Regions from separate parts of the Streptomyces sp. NPDC059850 genome, predicted to be linked through region 1. Evidence: riboswitches for the same ligand, from Rfam matches in the RefSeq annotation. Region 1 holds a riboswitch; the other holds the start of a gene.

What was found. Region 1 has a riboswitch for cobalamin ahead of metE (5-methyltetrahydropteroyltriglutamate--homocysteine S-methyltransferase). Riboswitches for the same ligand answer to the same signal wherever they lie in the genome.
Region 2: another riboswitch for cobalamin. It lies ahead of ACFV9T_RS37230 (ABC transporter substrate-binding protein); the one in region 1 lies ahead of metE (5-methyltetrahydropteroyltriglutamate--homocysteine S-methyltransferase).

Annotation. Positions count from the first base shown of each region.
Region 1 covers NZ_JBHWJI010000006.1:67,530-72,694, reverse strand. Annotated here, with positions in the region: gene ACFV9T_RS06955 (PhzF family phenazine biosynthesis protein) at 1-17, opposite strand, end outside; gene ACFV9T_RS06950 (APC family permease) at 246-2,234, shown strand; gene ACFV9T_RS06945 (FG-GAP repeat domain-containing protein) at 2,302-3,003, opposite strand; gene ACFV9T_RS06940 (winged helix-turn-helix transcriptional regulator) at 3,163-3,546, shown strand; cobalamin riboswitch at 3,641-3,864, shown strand; gene metE (5-methyltetrahydropteroyltriglutamate--homocysteine S-methyltransferase) at 4,030-5,165, shown strand, end outside.
Region 2 covers NZ_JBHWJI010000070.1:13,034-18,198, reverse strand. Annotated here, with positions in the region: partial or broken gene ACFV9T_RS37240 (ABC transporter ATP-binding protein) at 69-771, opposite strand; gene ACFV9T_RS37235 (FecCD family ABC transporter permease) at 690-1,823, opposite strand; gene ACFV9T_RS37230 (ABC transporter substrate-binding protein) at 1,844-2,833, opposite strand; cobalamin riboswitch at 2,810-3,003, opposite strand; gene ACFV9T_RS37225 (copper chaperone PCu(A)C) at 3,063-3,581, opposite strand; gene ACFV9T_RS37220 (heavy metal translocating P-type ATPase) at 3,562-5,165, opposite strand, start outside.

The DNA.
Region 1 (5,165 bases):
GAGCGGGAACGCGGCATGGCGATCAAGGGCCTTTCGAAAGCGGCGGTGGTGGCGGTGGTCCTGGTGTGTCCCGCGCACCGGCGGAAGCAGCTCCTATCCCATCGGCTGGCCGTCCGGTGCGACAGGGCCACCGCCGAAAAGGTGGACTGGCCACCGCCGCATGGGCCACCGATCGCCCCGCTTACTCTGATCTGGCCGATTTTCTTCGGTGACGTGTTCGATCGAGCGTGGGACAGGAGCACACGATGGCCACCTCCTCCGATGTGGCGGCCCCTCCGCAGGACGGTGCGGGCGGTCGCCGCCGGGCTTCGGGCCGCTTGCGGTCCTGGATGCTGGTGGGCCTGTCCGACATGGCCAAGCGCCAGCCGGGCCCCCACGCCCAGCCCTCCGAGGAGCACCAGGGAAAGCGCTGGTGGCGGGTGATGTGCCTGACCGGCGTGGACTACTTCTCGACGCTCGGCTACCAGCCCGGTATCGCCGCCCTGGCCGCCGGGCTGCTCTCCCCCATCGCCACGCTCGTCCTGGTGGCCGTGACCCTGCTCGGGGCGCTGCCGGTGTACCGGCGGGTGGCCAAGGAGAGCCCGCACGGCGAGGGGTCGATCGCGATGCTGGAGCGGCTGCTGTCGTTCTGGAAGGGCAAGCTCTTCGTCCTGACCCTGCTGGGCTTCGCCGCCACGGACTTCCTGATCACGATCACCCTCTCGGCGGCCGACGCCACCACCCACCTGGTGGAGAACCCGCACTTCACCAGCACCCTGCACGGCCATGAGGTGGCCATCACCATGGGTCTGGTCGCCCTGCTCGGCGCCGTCTTCCTCAAGGGGTTCACCGAGGCCATCGGCGTGGCAGTGGCCCTGGTCGGGGTGTATCTGGCGCTCAACGCGGTCGTGGTGGTCGTCGGGCTGTGGCATGTGGCCACCGCCTCCCATGTGGTCACCGACTGGTCGCAGGCGCTGACCGCCCAGCACGGCAATCCCCTGATCATGGTCGGTCTGGCGCTGGTGGTCTTCCCCAAGCTCGCCCTCGGCCTGTCCGGCTTCGAGACCGGCGTGGCGGTCATGCCGCATGTGAAGGGCGACCCCGGCGACACCGAGGAGCGGCCCACCGGCCGGATCCGGGACACCCGCAAGCTGCTCACCACCGCTGCGGTGATCATGAGTGGCTTCCTGATCTGCACCAGCTTCATCACCACCCTGCTCATACCGCAGGACGCGTTCAAGCCGGGCGGCCCGGCCAATGGACGTGCGCTGGCCTATCTCGCCCACGACTACCTGGGCTCGGCGCTCGGCACCCTCTACGACGCCGCCACCATCGGCATCCTGTGGTTCGCGGGCGCCTCCGCCATGGCCGGGCTGCTCAACCTCATGCCGCGCTATCTGCCCCGTTACGGCATGGCACCGCACTGGGCCCGCGCGGTCCGCCCCATGGTGCTCATCTTCACCCTGATCGGGTTCCTGGTGACCTGGATCTTCGACGCCGACGTGGACGCCCAGGGCGGCGCCTACGCCACCGGCGTACTGGTCCTGATGACGTCCGCCGCCGTCGCCGTCACCATCGCCGCCCGCCGCGCCCGGCAGCGCGGCTGGACCATCGCCTTCGGGGCCATCTCCGTGGTCTTCCTCTACACCACGGCGGTCAACGTCGTGGAACGCCCCGACGGCGTCAAGATCGGCGCGTGTTTCATCGCGGGCATCATCGCGGTGTCCCTGCTCTCCCGGCTCGCCCGCGCCTTCGAGCTGCGGGTCACCGACATGGAGCTGGACACCATGGCCGAGCGCTTCGTCCGGGACAGCGCCACCCGCCGGATACGGTTCATCGCCAACGAGCCCGACCACCGCGACGTGGGCGAGTACCGCGACAAGACCCAGCAGATCCGGGCCGACAACGACATCCCGGCGGAAGAGGACCTCATCTTCGTCGAGGTCACCGTCCGCGACCCCTCCGACTTCGAATCCGCGGTACGGGTACGGGGCGAGGTGCTGCACGGCCGCTACCGCGTCCTGACCCTCGACGGCTCCAGCATCCCCAACTCGCTGGCCGCCCTGCTGCTGCACGTACGGGACGAGACCGGGTGCAGGCCGCACATCTACTTCGAGTGGACCGAGGGCAGCCCCTTCGCCCAGTTCCTGCGGTTCTTCCTGTTCGGCCAGGGCGAGGTCGCCCCCGTCACCCGCGAAGTCCTCCGCGAGGCCGAACCCGACCGGGCGCGCAGGCCGCACGTCCACGTCGGCTGAGCGGTGAAAGAACGCGCACCGGGCGCCGCGGTGTCCTGAGACATGCCGCGGCGCCCGGTGGCGATGGTCAGGAGCAGGGCTTGTAGAACTGCTTCCAGCCGTCGGTGGGCATGGCCGGGGGCTCGGCCCACGACCCGGCCTCGCCGTACTTCTGGAACGCCTCGTAGTCGAAGTCCGCGAGGCCGCCGCCCGGCTTCGAGAGCCGTACGTCGCGGTCCATCTGCCCGTCGCCGCCGTTGTTCCGGATCGCGAGGTCCGGGTAGGCGTCGTCGTTGTACCGGGCGATGGTGAGCTGCCTGGCCTCGCCGTGGTCGCCGATGTCGGAGTGCTCGGCGTCGGCGGACCGCAGGTTCGTCCGGTCCAGCGGGCCGGGACGGTACTCCGCGAGGCGGGCCGTCGAGGGGTCGTCGCCGCCGGACGGCTCGACGATGTTGACGACCATGTCCAGCGTGCCGTCGTGTCGGAAGTCGGCGACCGCGGCGGTCGCGATCTCACCCTTCTTGGCGCCGAGAAGGTCCTTGACGGGGAGCTTCTTGCCGAACGAGCCGTTCTTGGCGCCCCACTGGACCGTCATCTCGGTGCCGGTGTGCCCGGGGTTGGTGATCTTGTCCGGGTAGGTGTCGCCGTCGAGGTCACCGAGCAGCGTGGTCGCGTCGGCCAGGCACGGGGCCGACGGCTCGGCCGCCCCGGCCTGGTAACCGGCGAAGGTCAGGCTCAGGGCGGCGGCCGCGAGCGGCACGGCGATCAAACGTGAGCGCTTCCGAAGCATTGATGAACACCTTTCAGTTGCTGACGCACCGTGAGATGCCTGCGCTTGCACGGAAGTTCACCCACGAACACCGCGTTATCCGAATGTGATATTCCACCGATGCCGCCGTAGCGACAGCACTCTCTTGCGGTGACTGGGAAACCGTAGGAGAGTGCCCTGATGGTGACCAAACAACAGCTCAACGGCCTGCCCGAGGACGCGGACCTGAGGCGCGCGGACTCCCTGGCGCGCGAGATCTTCTCGGACGTGGCCAACAAGTGGGCACTCCTGATCATCGAGGCGATCGGCGAGCGCACCCTGCGCTTCAGCGAGCTGCGGAACGAGGTCGAGGGCGTCAGCCACAAGATGCTCACCCAGAACCTGCGCATGCTGGAGCGCAACGGCCTGGTCGACCGGAAGGTGTACCCCACCGTGCCGCCGCGGGTCGAGTACACCCTCACCGAGCCGGGCCGGGCCCTGCGCACCACGGTCGACGCCCTGTGCGGCTGGACCCACCAGTACCTCGACCGCATCGAGGACGCGCGCCAGCGCTTCGGCGCCTGACGGAGCGGGCCGCGTCGGCGAGGTGGCCCAGAGGGTGGCCCACCTCACCATCCGGATGGCGGACGGCCCTCTTCCCTCCCGCGCCCCACCCCGTAGGCTGGCCGGTGCAGCTGGTTCGCCCCGTCCGCCAGGCGGGACGCGTCGCAAGAGGGAACCCGGTGGGAATCCGGGACTGCCCCGCAGCGGTGAGCGGGAACGACCGCCGTCATGTGCACTGGGCCCGGCGACATCGGGCCTGGGAAGCGACGGCCAGTAGGTGTCCTCCCCCGGAGGACGTGCCCGCGAGTCCGAAGACCTGCCAGTGGCCCGCGTACGAACCACTCGTGCGCGGCATCTCGGTGACCTCGAGGGCGGGTCGGCGTACCTACCAGGCGGATGACCGCGCTGTGCCGCGCGGGGTCGTCTTCCGCCGGGTTCCGTCACCCTTCGCGCTCTCGTCCCGTCGCCGGGATCTCAGGGATTCATCTCGCGAAGGAGATCTCCGTGACCAGCAAGACCGCGGCCGCGGCAGCACGGGCCACCGTGTACGGCTACCCCCGCCAGGGCCGGAACCGGGAACTGAAGAAGGCGATCGAGGGCTACTGGAAGGGCCGCGTCACCGCCGACGCCCTCCGCGCCACCGCCGCCGAACTGCGCGCCACCAACTGGCGGCAGCTCTCCGGGGCGGGCGTCCACGAGGTGCCCACCGGCGACTTCTCGTACTACGACCATGTCCTCGACACCACCGTCATGGTCGGCGCGATCCCCACCCGGCACCGCGCCGCCGTCGAGGCCGACGCCCTGGACGGCTACTTCGCCATGGCGCGCGGCACCCAGGACGTGGCGCCGCTGGAGATGACGAAGTGGTTCGACACCAACTACCACTACCTGGTGCCCGAGCTGGGCCCGGACACGGTGTTCTCGGCCGACTCCACGAAGCAGGTGGCGGAGCTGAAGGAGGCCCTGGCCCTGGGCCTGACCGCCCGGCCCGTCCTGGTCGGCCCGGTCACCTACCTGCTGCTCGCCAAGCCCGCCCCCGGGGTGGCCGCGGACTTCGACCCGCTCACCCTGCTCGACCGGCTGCTGCCGGTGTACGCGGAGGTGCTGGCCGACCTGCGCGCGGCGGGCGCCGCGTGGGTGCAGCTGGACGAGCCCGCCCTCGTCCAGGACCGCACCCCGGCCGAGCTGAACGCCGCAGAGCGCGCGTACCGCGACCTCGGCGCGCTCGCCGACCGGCCGAAGCTGCTCGTGGCCACCTACTTCGACCGGCTCGGCGACGCCCTGCCGGTGCTGGCCAAGGCCCCGGTCGACGGGCTCGCGCTGGACTTCACCGAGGCGGCGGCCGCCAACCTGGACGCGCTGGCCGCCGTCGGCGGACTGTCCGGCAAGCGCCTGGTGGCGGGCGTGGTCAACGGCCGCAACATCTGGGTCAACGACCTGGAGAAGTCCCTGTCGACGCTGGGCACCCTGCTGGGTCTTGCCGACCGGGTCGACGTGGCCGCCTCCTGCTCCCTCCTCCACGTGCCGCTCGACGCGGCGGCCGAGCGGGACATCGAGCCGCAGATCCTGCGCTGGCTGGCCTTCGCGAAGCAGAAGACCGCCGAGATCGTCGCCCTCGCCAAGGGCCTCGCCCGGGGCAC
Region 2 (5,165 bases), on a different contig from region 1:
GTAGGGGTCCTCTCCTGCTCGGCGTTGTCCCCGTAACCGTACATGAAAATGGGTACCGTTTTCATGTGTCAGGCCACTCGGCCCGATCGTCGGCTGCTTTCCGCCGGCAGGAAGGTCACCTGGGGTGCGCCGGTGCGCGGATGGACGGTGACCTCGCCCACCACGCCGTACACCTCGGACAGCAGCTTCGGGGTGAGTACCTCAACGGGCGTACCGGAGGCCGTGACCTCGCCGTCCCGCAGAACGTAGAGGCGGTCGCAGTAGTAGGCGGCGAGGTTGAGGTCGTGGAGGGCCACCAGCACCGTGGCGGGCAGCCGCCGCCAGCGTGGCCGCGTCCACCGACTCCAGGGCCGACTCGATCAGCCGGGCGTCCTCGGCGGTGTCGCCTTCGAGTAGCCGTTTGTGCGGGGTGCGGCCCATCGCCACCACCTCCCGCACCGTGAGGTCGAAGTCCGCCGCCGTCTCCTGGACCACGGCGGCCAGGGTTCGCGCCAGCCGCCGCACAGGCAGTGACCAGGCGTCGGCTCCGTCGACGCGGACGCACCCGGCGTCGGGGCGCAGGACGCGGTAGACGGCACGCAGCAGGCTGGACTTGCCGCTGCCGTTGGGACCGACCAGACCGATCACCTCACCGGGCCGGGCGGTCAGGGAGATGTCCCGTACCAGGTGGTGCGCACCGGCGGTGAGCGTCAGCCCCTCGACGGTGAGTTCGGCCCCGGTCGTCCCGCCCCCCGTTCGGTGTTCCGCCGGGCGTCCCGGCGCATCAGCCACAGGAAGAACGGTCCGCCGCACAGAGCCGTCAGGACGCCGACGGGGATTTCCATGGGCGCGGCGACCGTGCGGGCGGCGACGTCGGCCCAGACCAGGAACACCGCTCCGGCCAGCGCGGCCGTCGGCAGCAGCCGCCGGTGGTCGCCGCCGACGAAGACGCGCACGATGTGCGGCAGCATCAGCCCGACGAAGCCGATCGGCCCGGTTGCCGCCACCAGAACGCCCGTCACCAGGGACAGCAGGACGAACATCCGGGCGCGGAACCGCGCCACGTCCAGCCCCATCGTCGTAGCGGACTCCTCGCCCGCCAGCAGCAGGTTCAGCGACCGGGCCTGTACCAGCAGCGCGGCGATGCCCACGAGCAGCGCCGTGGTGGGCAGCCACAGCATGTCCCACCGGACGCCGCCCAGCCCGCCGAGCGTCCAGGTCAGCACTTCCCGTGCCTCGTTGCCCCGGTCCGCGGTGAGCAGCAGCAGATCCATCACCGCGGTGAGCACCGACGCGACCGCCACTCCCGACAGCACCAGCCGCACCGAGGTGATCCGCCCGCCCGCGCGGGCCGCGGTGTACACGAGCAGCAGGGTGAGCAGGGCCCCGGCGAACGCGGAGACCGACAGGGACACGGTGCCGAAGAGGCCGACACCGGAGACGATCACGACGACCGCGCCCAGGGACGCCCCGGAGGACACGCCCAGCAAATACGGCTCCGCGAGCGGGTTGCGCACCAGCGCCCGCATGGCGGTGCCCACCACCGCGAGCCCGGCGCCGGTCACCGCCCCGAGCAGCACCCGAGGGGCCCGTACGTCCAGCACGATCGTCTCGCGCGCCCGGGACCAGACCGGCTCCGACCAGTCGGCACCGAGACCGTGTCCCAGGATGCCCCACACCTCGGCGGGCGGCACCCGCACCGAACCGATCGCCAGCCCTGCGGTGAGGGACACCAGGAGCAGGACGACGAGGATCGCCAGGGCCAGCGGGTAGGCCGCCCGGCCCTGCGGATGGTGTCCTCGCTCGGTGGGCGGCGCGGGCGCGTCCTTGACCGGGGTCGTCACCGAGGACTTCACCGGGGCCGTCACCGGAACCGCTCGGGGTGCAGCCGTCGGGCGAGGTCCTCCACCGCGTACGGCGGGCGGACGCCGACCAGAGTGGCGGTCAGCGGCAGCACCACGAACCGCTTGTTCTTGATGGCGGGCACGTCGGCGAGGGCGGGCTGGGAGAGGAGGAACTTCTTCTTCTCCGCCACGCTGCCCGCGCCGCGATAGTCGTAGAGCGCGATGACCTCGGGCTTGCGGGCCACCACCTGTTCCCAGGACGCGTCCCCGAAGACCTCGTTCAGGTCGGCGAACACATTGCGTCCGCGCGCCAGCCGGATGATCTCGGTGCCCAGGCTCTTGCCACCGGCGGTGAACGCCGCCTTGTCGCCGCTGTCGTACACGAACACCGGCACTGGCGGTGCGTCCTTCACCGCCTCGGTGGTCCTGCCGATGCGTCCCTGGAGATCGGCCACCAGCCGGTCGGCCCGCTCCGATACGCCGAAGATGGTGCCGATGGCGCGGATCTCGTCGTAGGTGTCCCGCATCGACACCCGCTTCATGCCGCAGTACTCGCGGTTGAGGTAGGTGTCGATGCCCGCGTCGGCGAACGCCTCGCGGGACCGGCCCGCGTTCTTGGCGAAGGCGCTGCCGCAGCCGCCGTAGACGAAGTCCGGCTCGGCCTCCAGGACATTCTCGAAGGACGGCTCCTTCGCGGCCCGCTCCGGTATGGACGCGAAGTCCTTCTCGTACCGGGGCAGGACGGCCGAGTCGGGGAAGGCGGTGCCGACCATCCGGTCCTTCAGTCCGAGGGCCAGCATCAGTTCGGCCGGGTGCTGGTGGATGGTGACGGCGCGGGACGGCGGCTTGTCGTGGACAGGGCGAGGGCCAGGACCGCACCGCGCCCGGTACGGCGGGGCGGCCGGGCCGGGGGAGAGGCCGGAGGAGAGAAGGAAGACGCAGCGTGCCGTCGTACACGTAAAGCCTCCTGGGGAGTCCGCGCTCCTCGGAACGGGCCCGCGACAGGCCAGTGTCCTGACTCCCGGATCGACGTTCCCCCGGCCTTCCCGCGCTCGTGCGCAGTGGCCTCTTCGAAGGGTTCCACTCCCCGGTCACAGTGGCGGGACCGTGCCGGATTCGCACCGGCTTCCTGTATCCCGTCGCGGTGATGACCGGGCGATCCTACTTTTCCTTGAGTGACGGATAAAGGGCGCACGTCCAGATCTCCCGCGGCTCCACGGCGCTGCGGACGAACCACACTCACGGCTCGATGAGATGAGAGCGCATCGCCTCGGCCCCCACTCGGCCGCGGCCGGTGAACCACAGGTTGAAGGACACCCTCTCGCCCGGCTTCATCATCGGCGGGTCGAGGACCGCGACATGGACGCCTCCCCGTTTCATCCGCAGTGTGCTGTGCGCGGGGATGGCCACCTTCTTCGCCCACCGGACGGCGCCCGGCCGCCTCTTGTCGGGCTCGCGCAGCATGGAGACGCCCAGCTCCGGGGAGTCGGCGAAGACCAGGGTGTCGTCCCGGTCCCCGACGTTGCGGATCTCGAAGTACGCGGCGGCCACGTGCCCGGGGGACTGGATGATCCGGCCGGCGCTGACCTCGATCCGCGGGACGGGCACTCCCGCCGCCCCGGTCGCCGTGTAGCCGGTGAGCAGGGCCAGGGCCAGCGCGCAGCCGCCCACCGGAACCAGGGCCGCCCGCGCTCCCCGGGCCACCGCGTCTCTCAGACGGCGCAGCGGCGGGGTGCGGTCATCGGTCGCTGAGGACATCGTTCTTCCTTCTCGTACGGCCGTGCTCGGTGTCCGCCGAGTCATGGGGCGCGAGGGGAGCGGGCGGTGTGCCGGTCCGCCGCCCGCCCGGGGCGTAGGCCCGCAGCCGCAGGCTGTTGGTGACGACCAGGACCGAACTCGCGGACATGGCCGCGGCCGCGACCATGGGGTTGAGCCAGCCGGTCGCGGCCAGCGGGACGGTGACCACGTTGTAGCCGAAAGCCCAGACGAGGTTGGCGCGGATGGTGCTCAGGGTGCGCCGGGTGAGCCGGATGGCGTCGACGACGGCCAGCATGTCCTCCCGTACGAGGGTGATGTCGGCGGCGCCGATCGCGGCGTCGGTGCCACCGCCCATGGCCATGCCGAGATCGGCGGTGGCGAGCGCGGCGGCGTCGTTGACTCCGTCGCCGATCACCGCGACGCACCGGCCCTCGGCGCGCAGCGCGGCGACGATCCGCTCCTTGCCCTCCGGAGTCACTCCGGAGTGGACCTTCCCGATGCCCGCTTGCTCGGCCATCGCCTGGGCGGGGGCCGCCCCGTCACCGGTCACCAACACCGGCTCGATGCCCAGCGCGCGCATCGCCGCCACCGCCTCGCGGCTGGTGGGCCGCAAGGTGTCACCGACGGCGAGCAGCCCGACCGGGCGGTCGTCGATCTCCACGATGACGGCGGTGTGCGCGGCGCGTTCGGCGGCATCCCGTGCCTCGCGCAGTGCGTCCGGCAGAGGCTCCGACGGACGCGGGCGGCGTACGCGCACACGGCGGCCCTCGACGTGGCCGGACACGCCCTCTCCGGGCTGGGCCCGGAACTCCGTCACCTCCGGCAGACCGGTGTCATCGGCCGCGTCGCGGCGGGCCGCCGCCACCACCGCGCGGCCGATGGGGTGTTCGGAGCCCTGCTCCACGGCCGCGGCCAGCCGGAGCAGATCCTTCTCCTCCGGCCCGTCCTCCGCCACCGCCACGTCGGCCAGGGACATGCGGCCGGTGGTGAGCGTGCCGGTCTTGTCGAGTACGGCGGTGTCCACGCGGCGCAGTCGCTCCAGCGCCTCCGGGCCGCGGACGAGGACGCCGAGCTGCGCTCCTCGCCCGCTGGCCACCAGGAACGCGGTCGGTGTGGCCAGTCCCAGTGCGCAGGGGCAGGCCACGACGAGGACGGCCACGGACGCGGTGACGGCCGACTCACCTGCCGCACCCGCGCCGAGCCAGAAGCTCAGCACCGTGGCGGCGATGGCCACGATCACCGGTACGAAGACGCCCGCCACCCGGTCGGCGAGCCGCTGCATCCGGGCCTTGCCCGCCTGCGCCTCGGTCACCAGCCGTGTGATGCGGGCGAGCTGGGTGTCGGCACCGACCGCCGTGGCCCGTACGACCAGCAGACCGCCGGAGTTGACGGCCCCGCCGACGACGGCCGTGCCGGGGGTCACCTCGACCGGCACGCTCTCGCCGGTGACCAGGGACAGGTCCAGCGCCGATCCGCCCTCGACGACCACCCCGTCCGTGGCCACCTTCTCGCCGGGGCGCACCACGAACTCCTGCCCCGTGGTGAGCGCGGACACCGGGATGCGGCGATTGCCGCCGGATTCCC